Regions from separate parts of the Thiomicrorhabdus xiamenensis genome, predicted to be linked through region 3. Evidence: predicted binding sites of a transcription regulator. Region 3 holds the regulator's gene; each other region holds the start of a gene.
The links. The regulator HrcA, encoded in region 3, represses chaperone genes, less so after heat shock. The targets are predictions, from matches to a motif close to TTAGCACTCNNNNNNNNNGAGTGCTAA.

Region 1 (5,424 bases), 1.2 Mb from region 3:
TTGGTGAAAAAAGTCGCGGTGTGTCCGAAATAGAAGATCAGAGGATGGCGTAGCGAGCATGGGCGAAGGTAGTAGGCTTCGTCGGCTTTCAGCGTGGTAAACAGTGCTTCGTAGCTGTCATAGGTGAGATTGAAGTAGCGTTTGATTTCGGCGCGTTTCTCTTCAACCGAACCTTGAGTCAGGAGCGGGGTCTGACTGATCAGATCTTTCCTGTTCAACCCCCAGGGGTTCTCTGTCTGCGCGATAGATGGTCTGTCGGTCTGCATGCGAGAGGTTGCCGGGTGTTGCATTACTTACTCCTGAGTTAAAAGCATTGTCCTATCATCTTAACCATTTAGGGATTCTTGTCGATAGTAGTTTGTCAGATAGAGTGTGCCCAGAAGGATATTAATGATGCAGGGCAGGATCATCGACCAGTAAGGAATGCTCTGGAAGGCGAAGATACCGAGAATTCCGCCGACAAGGAAGCTTCCGAGCAGAACCAGCAGGAGATTCGCTTGCCACGGCCAGGGCTGACGCGTTTTGAGTTTTAATGCAATGTGCACCCCGATATCAGTGACGGTTCCGGTCATGTGGGTGGTCCGCAGTTGTTGGCCGCGGTAACTGGCGACCAAAGCATTTTGCAGACCGCAGGCAACCGCGCTGAAAAACAGCGAGGTTTCCGAGTGGTAGAAGCTGAAAAGCGTTGCCGAGCCGAGCAGCCCGCCGTTTAGTAGCAAGGCGTGTCCGTAGTTGGCGCTGGTCTTGTATTGCGCCCGCCCGATAATCAGTCCGGAGAGAATTGCACCGATCAGAAAGCCGATAAGGATCGACAGCGGAATTAGCAGCGCATCAAGATTCATATGGCTCATGGCCTCACTGAGACGTGAAGCAACGCCGGTCATCTGGCTGACCGGTATGCCGAATTCCATCAGCATGGCGCTGTTGATATAGCCTGCCATGGATGCCATGATCATGCCGATCAGCATCAGTTTGCGTACCGAGAACTTCAATTCGTCGGCGTTTTCGGTATCGATGTTTTCCCGTACTGGATAGGGCATAGTAGTTCGTCGTGCAAGCTCGTAATAAAATTCAGGGAAACGAAAAAGGCCGCAAGAATGCTGACATCTTACGGCCTTCTATTATTGTAGCGTTAAGGCGGGTCGTTACGCTACAAGCTGGTTTTTCAGTTTGTTCAATGCCTGTTTTTCGACCTGACGGATACGCTCCATGGAGACGCCGTACTCTTCCGAAAGCTCTTTCAAACCGATCTTTTTCTCGCTCAACCAGCGTTTTTGCAAGATGTCGCGACTACGGTCATCCAGCGTTGCAAGGGCTTTCTGCATGCGCTGCATCTCATAGGCCGCCTGGTCTTCCTGCTCCAACGCCTGAGCCGGATCGGCTTCCTGGCTGATCAGAACCGGAAAAGTCGTGTTCTGGTTATCGTCGTCGTCAGGCATATCGACCGAGATGTCTTTTCCGTATAGACGACTTTCCATTTCCAGAACGTCTTTACGGGTAACACCTAACTCTTCGGCAACGCGATCGGCATCTTTGTCGCCGAACCATTCCAAAGATTTCTTGCTGCTACGCAGTTTAAAGAACAGCTTACGCTGTGCTTTCGTGGTGGCGGTTTTCACAATGCGCCAGTTACGGATGACATACTCGTTGATTTCGGCACGAATCCAGTGCACGGCAAACGTCATCAAACGAACGCCTTCTTCCGGATTGAAGCGTTTAACCGCTTTCATCAGGCCGATATTGCCTTCCTGAATAATATCGCCCAGAGGCAAACCGTAACCTTTGTAAGATCGGGCAACCGGAACGACATAACGCAAAGATGAAAGAATCAGTTGGCGCGCAGCTTCCAAATCTTGTTTATAGTACAGACGCTCGGCCAATTTACGCTCTTCGTCTGCATTTAACTGATGAATACTTTGAATCGTGCGCAAATAAGCCTCCAGATTCTGTCCTGGGGCTAAATCAAGTGCCGACATTTGCGCGGCGGGAAGTTTTTTAGAGACTTTAGCTTGTGCTAATGAGAAGCTCTCTGACATACCTAATGGACTCCAAATAATCAGTTTTATGGCAAACAATATACTGATATTTAGCAGTCTTTGCAAGAGAGTGCCAATGTTATTTAATGATTTGTTAATATTTTTAACAAATCGTTTTAAAACATTAACTTAGAGGGTTTTTAAGTTTGCCGGCAACGCGTTTTTTTGCGTTGCCGGTTCGGGGAGTTGCCGCTAAAGATGATACGGTCAGGCGGTCATTTCCTCGGCGCTTTCCATAGAGATCTGCCAAGCGGTTTTGATCTCTTCAAGCATCTGCAAGGCGGCTTCAAGGTTTTCGGTGCCTTGTTCGAATACCGATTCCTGCAGGCATTTATCAATATAGAAGTAAAGTGTTTCCAGATCGTAGGCGATCTTGTAGTTGAAATCCAGGCGGTCGCGAAGCGCGTCGACAATGCTGGTCATACGACCGATATGGAAGCCTTTTTCCGTCATTGAGCGACTCTGATGGCAAGCCAAGGCCAGGTTACCCTTATCAATGGCACCCTGTAAAAGAAGCAGAATGGCGTATTCCGGATTCATCGAAAGCTGTTTTTCCTGCTCCGAGTTGCGCGGATAATCGTTTAATAGCGAGTTTTGCGTCTCTAATGACATATCATTGGCAGTCATAACTCATTCCCCTGTGTGTTTAGCGTTTTTATGTGGCAGAAACTTGTAAAAAGCATTCAAGTTTTCGCGTTATCTGCAGATAAGCATAAAGTGTGCCACTGTTTTCAAAGCCTTTGTTTATGGGCTTTTCAAGGGGATAAGTGTCTGTGTGGGAGAGGGGTGAATGAGGGGACGTCAGTGTTTTGGCAAATCTTGCCGCTTGAGAAAAAGGAGGGTTTCCAAGCGGCAAGGTTAAGAATTAGAAGCTGACTTCGACCGCGTTGGCGACGCGTTTTGCCTTTTCAATCGCTTTGTCGGTATCAGTGTCGCGAGCCAGAGCGACACCCATCCGGCGGCGACCGGCGATTTCCGGTTTACCGAACAGACGAATCTGGGTATCGGTTTCGGATAGCGCCTGATCCAGATTACCGAAAGCCGTCTGTGTCGAAGTGCCAGTCGGAAGGATTACCGAAGAGGCGCTCGGACCGTGCTGCTGAATATTCGGAATCGGCAAGTTGAGAATGGCGCGAACGTGCAGGGCAAATTCGGAAAGATCCTGAGAGATCAGTGTTACCAGTCCGGTGTCATGCGGCCGCGGCGATACTTCGCTGAAATAGACGTTATCGCCTTTAACAAACAGTTCTACTCCAAATATCCCTCTTCCGGTCTCGCCACATAATGCGTTCGTTACTTTTGAAGCGATCTCTTGCGATTTTTCCAGTGCAATTGGCGTCATCGGATGCGGTTGCCATGACTGGCGGTAGTCGCCGTCTTCCTGATAGTGACCGATCGGTTCACAGAAGCTGATGCCGTCCTTGTGACGCACTGTAAGCAGGGTGATTTCGTAGTCGAAATCGACAAATCCTTCGACGATTACGCGTCCTTTACCGGCGCGGCCGCCTTCCTGAGCATAGTCCCAGGCTTTCTGAATATCATCGGCTGAACGAACAACACTTTGTCCTTTCCCTGATGAACTCATAATCGGTTTAACGACGCAGGGCATGCCTATGCGCTCGATCGCAGCGGTAAAGTCGTCAAGTTGGTCGGCAAACTCGTAAGGGGAGGTACTCAAGCCTAATTCTTCTGCGGCCAAGCGGCGAATGCCTTCCCGGTTCATCGTCAGCTGAGTGGCGCGGGCGTTCGGAATGACGCGCAGACCTTCCTTTTCCATCTCTGCCAGAGTATCGGTGGCAATCGCTTCGATTTCCGGAATCACCATGTCCGGTTTTTCCTGCTCGATTAGAGCTCTTAAAGCGTTTCCGTCCAGCATGTCAATCACGTGGCTGCGGTCGGCAACCTGCATTGCCGGAGCATTGGCGTAGCGGTCTACCGCGATTACTTCGACGCCGAGACGTTGCAGTTCAATGGCGACTTCTTTACCCAGTTCGCCCGAGCCGCAAAGCAGGGCGCGAACGGCGGTTGCTGAAAAAGGTGTTCCAATCGTTGACATAATGACTCCTTGAGTAAAACGGGATGCCGAGAAGTGGCAGTTTTGTCGCTATTATAAAAGAGGATGCAAAGAATGGGGCGGGAAAAGAAAAAGGCAGGGAATCTTCACCTGCCTTGCGTTTCGGGTTGGCTTTCGACAGCCATTCAGCCGATTTGAGACATCAGAGAGAAACTTCTGATAAAGGGGCCGGCCATGGAAGGATTCTTAATCATATTGTCGTAGTCGCCTTTATTGAATTTCAACTTTCCGGTTGCGACTGCCATGCCCATGGCGCTCAGGCCAAGCGGTTTTTTCATCCATTTTTTCCAGCTGCTGAGATCGGCGCGCATGTCCCAGTCAGACTCTTCGTCTTTCCAGTTGCCGGCGTGAATGCATTCGCCGTTTTTGACCACAAAGACGCTGGTCGGTTTTTCTTCGGATTGGTAACCGCAGGTAATGACGGAGTTAAATTTGATTTCAGCGAGCTTGTCCTTTATTTCAGGGTCGTTATTCCAGGCATCTTTCAGTTGGTTCATCCATTCTTCCGAGAATAGTTCTGCCATTTTCTAACCTCTTTGTATTATTTGATTCTGATCCTCGGCGCATTTCGGGCCGGGATAACGCAGGGTCTCTAAAAAAGCTTGCACATATTACTGGCTGGAATCGCAGATGAATAATAGGAATTGTTTATCTATTGGTAATATTTTTATATCTTTATATGTAAAAATTTTGTCAATTTCATGCCTTTTTACGTTTTGTCACTTTCCGGTTTTTCATGCTGAAAGCGCTTTACCGTATGGTGTTACAGGGCGTTTTGCTGTTCGGTACAGCGAGCGATAGAAGCGGCTTCATACGTGCACTTGGATTGCGCAAAGCTTCATTTAATGTTCATAAGGCAAGCGTAAGATTAGACGGGTCGGATTCTGTAAGGGGAAAAGGATGCACGACCTGAAGACGCTTTATGACGAGTTGTTGGACTTGAAGAAAACAGTCGCGCAAAAGACCGGGCAGCGGTATGCGCTGTTGCCCGCTGTGGATGATACTCAGGTTCGCTTGAGCCGTTTGAATATTCTTGATTACCTGCATCTTCGTGCCCATGATTTGAGCGAGTTCCAGCCGAGATTGATTAAAGCGGGCTTAGCTTCGCTGAGTCGGCTTGAACCCGGCGTGATGTACACGCTGGATTCCATGCTGGCTTTATTGCGATTGGCGCTGAACATTGAAGCGGAAGCGGCCTGCCGAGAAGATTCAGTGTGCATGATTGATGTCGACAGTTCCAAGATTCTAAGGGAGCGCAGTATGAATCTGTTCGGGCCGACACCGCGGGAGCGCGAGGCCAGTATTATGGTGACG
Region 2 (5,424 bases), 1.1 Mb from region 3:
CGGCATGCCGTTGCACATTCTGGATACCGCCGGGGTTCGCGAAGCGACCGATCAGGTGGAACAGATCGGAATCGAACGCGCCTGGCAGGCAATCGACAATGCGGATCGCGTTCTGGTTATGTTGCAGGCCGGCGAATCGATACATGAGGAGGATCAGGCGATTCTCGACAAGCTGCCCCAATCCATGCCGGTGACGCTGGTGCGAAACAAAATTGATTTGATCGGGCATGAACCGATGATCGAGTGTGAGCAAGCGAGCGGACGCACGGTGATCTGGCTGTCGGCTAAACACCGTCAAGGGTTGGATCTGCTGCGCGATCATCTGAAAACCGAAATGGGTTATGCGCAGACCGAAGAAGGCGTTTTCATGGCGCGTAAACGCCATCTGGATGCGCTTCAGACCGCTTTGGACTATACGCGCAACGGCCAGCAGCAACTGGAAATGTTTGCCGCCGGAGAGCTTTTGGCCGAAGATCTCCGTCTTGCTCAGGAAGCCTTGTCGGAAATTACCGGCCGTTTCACTTCCGATGATCTTCTCGGGCGTATTTTCAGCTCTTTCTGTATCGGTAAATAGGAGAAATACCATGTGGCGGTTATTTTTTGTTTTAACAACGCTGCTTTTTCTGCCATTAAGCTCTCAGGCAAGTGACGAACAGTCGCTTTGGGAGGCTTTGCAGGAAGGCGGCAAAGTGATCATGATGCGCCACGCTGTGGTTGACCCCGATATGGGGGACTCTTCAATTTTAGATGCGAGCTGTTTTTCCGAAAAAAACCTGACGGATTTTGGCAAACAGCAGGCCAAATCGATTAAGCAGGCTTTTGAAGCGCATGCGATTCAGGTTGGCAAAGTCTGGGCAAGCCCGTATTGCCGTACTAAAGATACGGCAAAACTTGCATTCGGAAACTATGAGGTTTCGGAGCTGCTTCACTTGGTGCGAACGGTTCCGGACGAGAAAGCTCATGCCAGTCAGACAAAAATCCGCCAAATTCTCAGCAATTACAGTGAGTCTGCCAATATGGTAATGGTGACACACCGCCCGAATATTGCCGAGATTACCAATCAGCGGTTAAAGCCTGCGCAAATGGTTATTTTTGAACCTTTGGGTGACGGGCTGTTTGATGTACTGGGTATTTTGGAAGTGCCTGCAACCTCGGTTGATTAATCTGCATCTTGTGCTTTCCATGACTGGGGTCACCCGTTTTATGTCCTTTGGTTATTGGTTATGATGAAGTTGTTTTCCTGACGGGAGTGTCGGCATGGAGTATACGGAATACACGAAGTTTCTGGTTGGTTTGATTGCGGTGGTAAACCCTATTGGTGCTATCCCGATATTTCTGGCGATGACTTCCGACTTGAGTCTGCCTGAAAGAAAGAAAATTGTGCATGTGACGGTTACCGCGGTTGCAACCATTCTCTTGATTGCCCTCTTCTTTGGCGAAGCGATACTGGAATTTTTCGGTATTTCAATCAACTCTTTCCGCGTCGGCGGCGGCATTCTGATTCTGTTGATGGCGATTTCGATGATGCACACCAAAGGTGAAAAACCGATTCGCAGTAAAGAGGATGAATTTGATTCCGAGCAAAATGACTCCGTTGGTGTTGTGCCTTTGGCGATGCCGTTACTGGCTGGACCCGGAGCGATTTCCGCAGTGATTATCGAAGCGCATCGGCAAAGCGGTGTTGCCCATTACGGCTTTCTCGGATTGGATATTCTGATTTTATCCTTCTTGCTTTGGGTAACCTTAATGATGACGCCCTGGTTTTCGCGACATATCAGCCAGGTGGGGATCAATATCATTACTCGGATTATGGGACTATTGCTGGCGGCCATTGCGATTGAGTTTATCGCCAACGGTCTGAAGGGACTCTTTCCCAGTCTCGCCTGATTCATCATTGCGTAGTGTTATCGCATGCGAATTGGATGTTGGACTGGCGGTTTTCCGAAGATGCTGAACGCCGTGGTTGACGCAACATCCAAGATGGTTTCCACGTGAAACCTGCTGACGTGATCCACGGCGATTAGTGCTTGATGTAAATCAAGCGGTTAATGAATAGTTTCCATCCGTGCCGGGCAAGTGCTAAAAAGAAAGGATTGAATTCATTCAGACTGAAATACTCAGTCTTTCCGTTCGCTCGATCCGTTTTAATGCTGGAGGCGTTATGTCAGAAGTTCTCCCTGTTGTGAATTATTGGCTACTGTTTTTTATCGGTGTGATTTTTTTGGCTCTTCAGCTGCTGACTCAGATGCACTGGCTGAAAATAATCGGTTTAAGTTTGCTTATTGTCGGCGCCAGTACTCTGGTGTTCGATATTAAAGACGGCTTGTTTCAACTGATTTGGTTGTTGATTATGGCGTTTTTGCTCTATCAGGTTGGGAAAAACGGGCGTAGTAAGGTTTGGGTCGCGGACGAGCACCCCGAAGGGGGAACTGGAGTTATTTCACGTGTGGATGGCGAGCTCAAAGTAATATATAAAAATAAATCCTGGCCTATTGTCACCGATGAAGAGCGTCTTCATCCCGGAGATCATGTGGTCGTTTTGGAAATTATAGATGACAAGGCAACCGTAGAGTTGCTATCAAGGAAATCGGTACATGCAAAAAATTAAGTACCTGAACTGGGCGGGCAGTCTATTTATCGGCTTGGTAGTCTCGGGAATCGCAGGTTGTCAGCAGCAACAGGAAACACCGGAAACCCCTTTATTAAAGGTCAAAACGGTATCAATTCAGCAAACTCAGCAGCAAACTCAGTGGTATTTAAGCGGTACCTTGCAGGCGAAAACCACGGTCGATCTGGCATTCCGAGTTGCGGGTGAAATCGCGCAAGTGAATGTGGATCTGGGCGATCGGGTGGAAGCGGATCAGCTGTTGGTACATCTCGATCCGGCGGATTATCAGTTGTCGGTCACCTCCGCTGAGGCGAATATTCGCGCGACAGCGGCAGAAATCAACCAAACCCGCTCCGACCTGAAACGTATCACGGCACTTCAACAGCGAAAACTGGCTTCCGAGCAGGCGAAGCAGCAGTTGGAAAATCAGCTTAAGGCGCTTGAAGCGCAGCAAAAAGCCAATCAGCAGCAACTGCTGCAGGCGCAGAATCAGCTCAACTATACTCAGCTTAAAGTACCGGTCAGCGGGATTATTCGCGCAAAACTGGTTGAGGCGAATCAGGTGGTCAGCGCCGGTCAGCCGGTTCTGCAACTGATTGCCGACGGAAAACGCGAGGTGGCGGTAGATGTCCCGGAAAACCGTCTGGCGTCTTTACCGAAACAGGGACAAATCCGTCTTCAAGAGCATGACTATCCGGTCGAGTTGCGCACGCTTGAGCCGCAAGCCGATGCTGCGAGCCGAACCTGGACAGCTTTCTATCGTCTTGCGGAGTCGCAAGCGGTCAATGCTTTGCCGCTGGGTCAGACGGTGCGGGTGCAGTTTTCTCAAATTCAGAGTGGAATCCGTCTGCCGCTGAGCGCGCTGTACGAGCAGGGTGACTATCGCTCGGTATGGCTTCTGCAGGATGGGAAAGCCAAGCGTGTTCCTGTTCAGATACTACGTATCAACCGTGACTCGGCTTGGGTCGCCGGAGAATTTCCTGAAAACAGTAAAGTGATTGCGCTTGGGGTGCATCTGCTGTCGGAAGGACAGGCGCTTGAGGAGATGCCTTAGTGTCGAATCAGCCTTCAAAATGGAATTTATCTGCACTTGCGGTGCGAGAGCAGAGCGTTACGCTGTATTTTATTATCGTTGTGGCATTGGCCGGAATCTACGCTTTCCTGTATATGGGGCGAGCCGAGGATCCCAGTTTTGACCTGAATACCATGGTGGTGTCTGCGACCTGGCCGGGAGCGACAGCGCGTGAAATGCAGGAGCAGGTCGCCGATCCGATGGAAAAGCGTCTTGAAGAGATTGCCTATTTCGATCGGGTTGAAACCAAGTCCCGTCCCGGACGAACCGATTTGCTGGTGATCTTTGCGCAGGACACGCCGAGCGGTATGTCGCAGGATCTCTACTACCAGGTACGCAAACGCCTGAATGATCTGGCACCGACCCTGCCGCAAGGCGTTCAAGGCCCTTTCTTCAATGACGACTTCGAGGACGTCTATTTCACACTGTACAGCCTGACGGCGCCGGGATGGTCACATCAGGAACTGGTTCAGGTTGCAGATGAGATGTCGGTGGCCTTGCGCCGTGTGGATGGGATCAAGAAGGTCAATCTGATCGGCGAGCAGCCGTCGAAAGTCTTTATCGATTTCGATCAGGAAAGACTGTCGCAGATGGCGCTGGATATCAATACGCTACAGGAGCAGATTGCTGCACATTTGCAGAAAACTTCCGGCGGATTTATTGAGTCCAACGGCCCGCGAGTTTATTTGCGTGCGCCACAAAACGGCCGGGAACTGACCGTATCCGAAATTGCGGCTTTGCCGCTCAGTATCAACGGCACGACGATCCGTTTAAGTGATGTCGCCGAGGTTTATAAAGGTTATCAGTCTCCTGCGAGCTATCTGATCCGCGACAAGGGTGAACAAGCGGTTCTGGTCGGTGTTGTCATGGCGAAAGGGGTGGACGGTCTGAAGCTGGAAAAGAGCCTGATCGACTTTGAGCAATATTATATTCATCAGCTACCTGCCGGTGTTTTGCTGGATAAGGTGACCAATCAGGCCGATGCGATTCATGGCGCGGTCAGTACTTTTCAGCTTAAATTTGTAACAGCCTTACTGGTGGTTCTGGTGGTTAGCCTGCTGGCGCTGGGCTTGCGTGCCGGATTTATCGTCGCTTTGGCAGTGCCTCTTACGCTGGCGATGACATTTATGTTTATGTTCCTGAACGGTTTGAACTTCGATCGTATTTCATTGGGGGCGCTGATTATTTCGCTAGGCTTGCTGGTTGACGATGCGATTATCGCCATCGAGATGATGTTGGTGAAAATGGCCGAAGGGATGGAAAAAGCTAAAGCGGCTGCCTATGCCTGGAGTGTGACCGCCGCGCCGATGCTGGTCGGTACGCTGGTGACGGTAGTCGGCTTCCTGCCTATCGGTCTGGCCCAATCGCAGGTTGGCGATTATGCCGGTGGCATTTTCTGGGTGCTGGGAATGACTTTGATCGCTTCCTGGCTGGTCGCGGTCTATTTCACGCCTTATTTGGGCGTAAAAATGTTGCCAAAAGTCAGTAATCCGCATCAGGAACTGTTCGACAGCCGTTTTTACCGTTTTCTGCGTTCGGTTGTGCAGACCTGTGTGCGTTACAAAAAAAGCGTGGTTCTGCTGACGTTCGCAGTTTTCGTTCTTTCCGCGATTGCCATGAAAGATGTGGTTGAAAAGCAGTTTTTCCCGAGTTCCGACCGTCCTGAGTTGATGATTGATATCGCTATGCCGGAAGGAACCTCAATCGAAGCGACCGACAAGGTGGCGCTACGGGTAGAAGAGTT
Region 3 (5,424 bases):
ACCCAAGTCGTAAACTGCGATTTTGCTGTCGTTGGTTACTTTATCCATACCATAAGCAAGTGCCGCCGCAGTCGGTTCGTTGATAATACGCTTAACATCCAGACCAGCGATCTTACCGGCATCTTTTGTCGCCTGACGCTGTGCATCGTTGAAGTAAGCCGGAACGGTAATAACCGCTTCTTTAACTTCTTCACCCAGATAGTCTTCAGCCGTTTTCTTCATTTTCATCAGAGTACGAGCTGAAACTTCCTGCGGAGACAATTTTTTATCTTTTACCTGTACCCAAGCATCACCGTTATCGGCGGCAACGATCGCGTAAGGAACCATGTCTTTGTCTTTGGCAACAACCGCATCGTCGGCACGACGACCGATCAGACGTTTAATTGCAAAAAGCGTGTTTTCCGGGTTAGTTACCGCCTGGCGTTTTGCCGGATCACCAACCAAAATCTCGTCATCTGTGTAAGCAACGATCGAAGGCGTAGTACGCGCACCTTCCGCATTCGGGATAACCTTAACTTCTTTCCCTTCCATTACCGATACACAAGAGTTGGTTGTACCCAAGTCGATACCAATGATTTTAGCCATCTGATTTCTCTCCAGTTTGATAGGTATAAACACGAAACCGTGTTTAAGCCGTTGGCAAATTTTGACAATTCTTTATGAACTCAATTCGTTTAAAAATTACGTTTGAACTGTTTATAGGGGTGCTCTTTCAGGATTCAAGGGAAAAATGCATTTTTTTATCATTTTTTCACCGTTTCCCTTCAGCTTCGGCAAAAACCTTATTGAGCGACAATAACTCGCGCTGGACGAACCAGACGGTCATTAAGCTTGTACCCCTTCTGGATAACATCGACGACTGTTTGCGATTCGTGATCCGGAGACGGAATCATCGTCATCGCTTCATGATCCTGCGGGTTGAATTTCTCCCCTTTCGGGTCAATACGCTCAACACTGAATTCGGCAAGCACATCCAGCATCTGCTTAAAGGTCATCTCGACCCCTTCCTTAATGCTTTCTTTGGTTGCTTCCTCTTTGGACGCGGCTTCAATCCCCATTTCCATTGAATCCATTGCCGGAATCAATGCATCAACAAATTTTTTCAGGGCGTACTTATGCGCTTCTTCCAAATCCAAACGCGTACGTCGACGCAGGTTTTCCATATCCGCCTGCAGACGCAGCGCCATATCCTTATGCTTGGCCGCTTCGTCTTTAGCTTCCGCCAGCATCGACTCGATATCGTTATCAACTGCCTTCTGAGCCTCTTCCAGCTGCTCTTCGCTCTGTTGCATCGCCTCTTCTGCCGTTGCAACCTTCTCTTCCACTTCCTGTTGATTCATCTCTTTCTGGTTTTGTTCAGCCACGATGTATTCCTATTTTTTAATGTTTAAAATCTCTGTTGCACTTTCAGACGACGCTTAACGCATCGGCCGAATAGTTATTTCTGTATTTGACTAGGGTTTGACATAAGGGGCATCCGCTATTTTTTCAAGAGGGAACTTAAAATTTTCCCGGTCAAATCGACCTGAGGCACCACTTTCTGGTAGTTCATTCTGCTCGGTCCGATCACACCGAGTACGCCGAGCACTTCATCTTCAACCGCATACGGCCGGGTAATCAAGCTGCATCCCTGATACACCTCATTACCGCACTCGCTGCCGATAAACACTTTCAACCCAGGCGCCTGCAGGCTTTTATCGAACAGTTCCAACAATCCCTGCTGCTGGTTAAAGGCGTGATAAATACGTTTAAGTTTCTGCGAATCCGCAAATTCCTGGTAATCCAGAAGATTGGTTTTGCCGGACACGACCAGAGGTTTTCGATCGTTGAGCTGCTGATTCAAAAGATCGTCGGTCGATTGCAACAACGAACTGTACGGGAAATCTTCCTGCAGCTGATTCTGTTCGACCGCCAAAGCAAGTTTTTCCCGTGCTTTAAGCAGGCTTAGCCCCAGACACTGCTGATTCAGGAAATTAGCCAGTTTTTGCAGCTGATCGGACTGAATATCCCGATCCAGTTCCACTATGCGATTCTGGACATCCTGATCACCGAAGACCAAAACCACCAGAATGCGTCTTGCCGACAACATCAGAAAATCGACCTGTTGCAGTTTTTCCTGAGTTTTCGGCGGCAGCATTACCAGACTCGCCATACCGGTCAGACCGGAAAGCAGTTTGGATGCTTCTTGCAAAAGACGATCCTGATTGAGATCGACCGACAACCTTTGACGCAGATCCTGCTCATGTACCTTGCTCGGTTCCTGATAGGTCAGCAGAGTATCGACAAACAGTCGATATCCCTTATCGGTAGGCACCCTTCCGGCGGAGGTGTGCGGCGAGTGCAGAAATCCCATCTTTTCCAGATCCGCCAGCACATTCCGCACGGTCGCAGAACTCAAGGCGACTTCCGGCAGCTTGCTCAAGGTGTTCGAACCTACCGGCTTGCCGTCGCTAAGGTATAATCCCATCAAGTTTTTAAACAACATTTGATAACGATCATTTAACATACGTAAACCAACTTAAATTGAAAGCAAAGCCTTGAGATGGACAAATTGAATTTTGCTATTCTCATATAATTGCAAACAGCAAACTCCGAGAGTGTCTGGCACTCCCCCTGGCACGAGTGCTAAATTATAAATTTATCCCCCTCTTATTCAAGCCTTGAGGGAAGTGAAGGAAAAGAAAATCATGTTTAAGCGAATCGGCATTTTTGGCAAATACGACGGCATTGCCTGCTGGGATACGATCAATCGCCTGCTGCAGCATTTGCTTAGCCATGACAAAACGGTCCTGCTGGACTCGGCTTCCTGCGCCGACTTCCCGCATCAGAGATACGGCGTCGAAGTCATTGACCGACTGGAACTGGTCAAACATATCGATATCGCCATCGTTGTCGGCGGAGACGGCACCTTTCTCGATGTAGCCCGCTCCGTGGTCGATCACGACATTCCAATTCTCGGCATCAACTTGGGACGTCTCGGATTTTTGACGGACATCTCGCCTAACGAGATGCTCAACACACTGGATGAAGTCATGGTCGGCGAGTGTGAATACGAGCAACGCAATCTGATCCATGTTCAGATACGAAAGGACGGCAAACTCGAATTCGATCAGCTGGCGCTCAACGACGTCGTGATTCACAAAACCGACTCGCCGCGAATGATTGAATTCGAAACCGAGGTGGACGGCCGTTTTCTGAATACCCAGCGTTCCGATGGAATGATTATCGCCACCCCGACCGGTTCTACCGCCTACGCCCTGTCTGCGGGCGGGCCGATTCTCGACCCGCGTCTGGATGTGCTCAGTCTGGTTTCGGTCAACCCGCACACCATGAGCACGCGCCCTTATGTTATTCCGGGCAGCAGCGTAGTGCGCATCTACCCGCATAAAAACTGTAACGGCATGGCACATATTATCTGTGACGGCCAGCTGACTCACAACATCGGTCAGGGACACGAAACAACAATCAGCCGACACAAAAAATTCATTCAGATGATCCACCCTAAAGGGCACGATCATTTTGAACTTCTCAGAGCAAAATTGCGCTGGGGAGATAAGCTGTAAAAAACCTTTGGATTTTGTAACCGTTTTCAAGTAATCTAAAGCCGGAATGAAAATTCTCTCGGTTTTTTCAGCTGAAAAAACCTCCTGCAACGCACTTTTTTGATCTGGAAATAGACGCATGTTAAGCGAGTTGTCAATTCAAAATCTGGCTTTAATTGAAAAGCTGAATTTAAACTTCAGTAACGGCTTCAGCTCCCTGACGGGAGAAACCGGAGCCGGAAAATCCATTCTGCTTGATGCCCTCGGCCTGACACTCGGAGAACGCGCCGACAGTTCTCTGGTACGCCACGGCAGCAAAAGAGCCGACATCAGCGCGGCATTCGATTTAAGTCAGCTCCCGCATGTTCAACTCTGGCTGCAGGAAAATGAACTGGACGATGAAACCTCCTGCCTGCTGCGCCGCACCGTTACCGCCGAAGGTCGCTCCAAAGCTTACATCAACGGCATTCCGGTCGCGGTTGCCCAGCTTAAGACACTCAGTAATCAGCTGATTGATATTCACGGCCAGCACGAACACCAGTCGCTACTGCACAGCGGCAAACAACTGGCACTTCTGGATGCCTTCGCCGCCCATACGGAACTGTTTGAGCAAACTCGCGACAGCTTCAAGCAGTGGAAAAGCCTGCAACAACAGCTGAGCGCACTGGAACAGCAGCAACAGGACTTTCAAAGCCGATTGGAACTCCTGAGCTTCCAGCAGCAGGAATTTGCCGAACTATCCCCGCTCGACGACGAATTTGAAGAACTGGAACTGCAACAGAATCAACTTTCGCATGCCAGCGAGATCAAACGTCGCGGTTTAAGCGCCTATGACCACCTCGAAGTCGAACAAGGTGCCAGCGATCAAATCAATCATGCGATTCACCAGCTGGAAGAAGTGGTGGCTTTCTGCCCGCAATTTGAAGCACCTTTAGCGCAGCTCAACAGTGCATTAATCGAAATTCAGGAAGCCGCCGCGGAAATCCAGACGACTGCAGAAAATATCGAGCTGGATCCAAATCAGCTCGAAGCCGTTGAAGAGCGTCTGTCCGCCCTGTTTTCCATCGCTAAGAAATATATGATTGAACCTTCTCAGCTGCCGCAAAAGCAACAGCAGATCGAAGAGGCGCTCAATACCCTGCAGCATTCGGGAGAATCGCTGGAACAACTGCGCCACGAAATCAAGCAACAGGAAGCGGACTTTTACGAAAAAGCACATAAGCTACGGGCTTCGCGTCAGAAAGCCGCCAAGAAGTTAAGCCGACAGATTACCGAAGGCATGCAGGAGCTCGGCATGGCAAACGGCGTTTTCGAAGTGATGCTCGATGCAAGTAAAACACCGGCTCAGACAGGAGTCGACCAGATCGACTTCAAAGTATCCGCTAACAAAGGACAACCTATCCAGCCGCTGGCAAAAGTCGCCTCCGGCGGTGAATTATCGCGCATCAGTCTGGCGATTCAGGTAGCGACCGCTGAAGTCGCGCAATTGCCAACTCTCATTTTTGACGAAGTCGATGTTGGAATCGGCGGCGGCATCGCCGAAGTGGTTGGAGAGAAGATGCGTCAACTGGGCCAACACAAACAGATTTTGTCGATCACCCACCTGGCACAAGTCGCGGCTCACGGCAATCACCATTTTAAAATCGCTAAAAGCACACGTGCCGAAATGACTCATACCGAAGTGAACCATCTGGATCCATCACAACGAATCGAAGAACTGGCGCGTATGCTCGGCGGCATGAAAATCACCGAACAGACTCAGAAGATGGCTCAAGAAATGCTCTCTCAAGCACAGGAAAAATAGTTACATACAAAAAAAGCGGCTGCCTTCTAAGGTCAACCGCTTTTTCGCATGATTTATTGCCCGCGTCTAAAGAAGAAG

Region 1: rpoH (RNA polymerase sigma factor RpoH) is a predicted target of HrcA. The motif match lies at 2,087-2,113, and genes of this name have one in related genera.
Region 2: HQN79_RS11940 (NfeD family protein) is a predicted target of HrcA. The motif match lies at 2,057-2,083, and genes of this name have one in related genera.

What each region holds. Positions count from the first base shown of each region.
Region 1 covers NZ_CP054020.1:2,524,654-2,530,077, reverse strand. Annotated here, with positions in the region: gene ovoA (5-histidylcysteine sulfoxide synthase) at 1-290, opposite strand, end outside; gene HQN79_RS11655 (YoaK family protein) at 327-1,040, opposite strand; gene rpoH (RNA polymerase sigma factor RpoH) at 1,146-1,976, opposite strand; gene HQN79_RS11645 (flagellar export chaperone FliS) at 2,244-2,663, opposite strand; gene purT (formate-dependent phosphoribosylglycinamide formyltransferase) at 2,902-4,092, opposite strand; gene HQN79_RS11635 (SCP2 sterol-binding domain-containing protein) at 4,236-4,634, opposite strand; gene HQN79_RS11630 (pyruvate kinase) at 5,011-5,424, shown strand, end outside.
Region 2 covers NZ_CP054020.1:2,583,387-2,588,810, reverse strand. Annotated here, with positions in the region: gene mnmE (tRNA uridine-5-carboxymethylaminomethyl(34) synthesis GTPase MnmE) at 1-574, shown strand, start outside; gene HQN79_RS11950 (histidine phosphatase family protein) at 585-1,163, shown strand; gene HQN79_RS11945 (YchE family NAAT transporter) at 1,258-1,887, shown strand; gene HQN79_RS11940 (NfeD family protein) at 2,162-2,608, shown strand; gene HQN79_RS11935 (efflux RND transporter periplasmic adaptor subunit) at 2,595-3,662, shown strand; gene HQN79_RS11930 (efflux RND transporter permease subunit) at 3,662-5,424, shown strand, end outside.
Region 3 covers NZ_CP054020.1:1,086,236-1,091,659, reverse strand. Annotated here, with positions in the region: gene dnaK (molecular chaperone DnaK) at 1-585, opposite strand, end outside; gene grpE (nucleotide exchange factor GrpE) at 783-1,364, opposite strand; gene hrcA (heat-inducible transcriptional repressor HrcA) at 1,481-2,485, opposite strand; gene HQN79_RS05015 (NAD(+) kinase) at 2,688-3,563, shown strand; gene recN (DNA repair protein RecN) at 3,682-5,346, shown strand.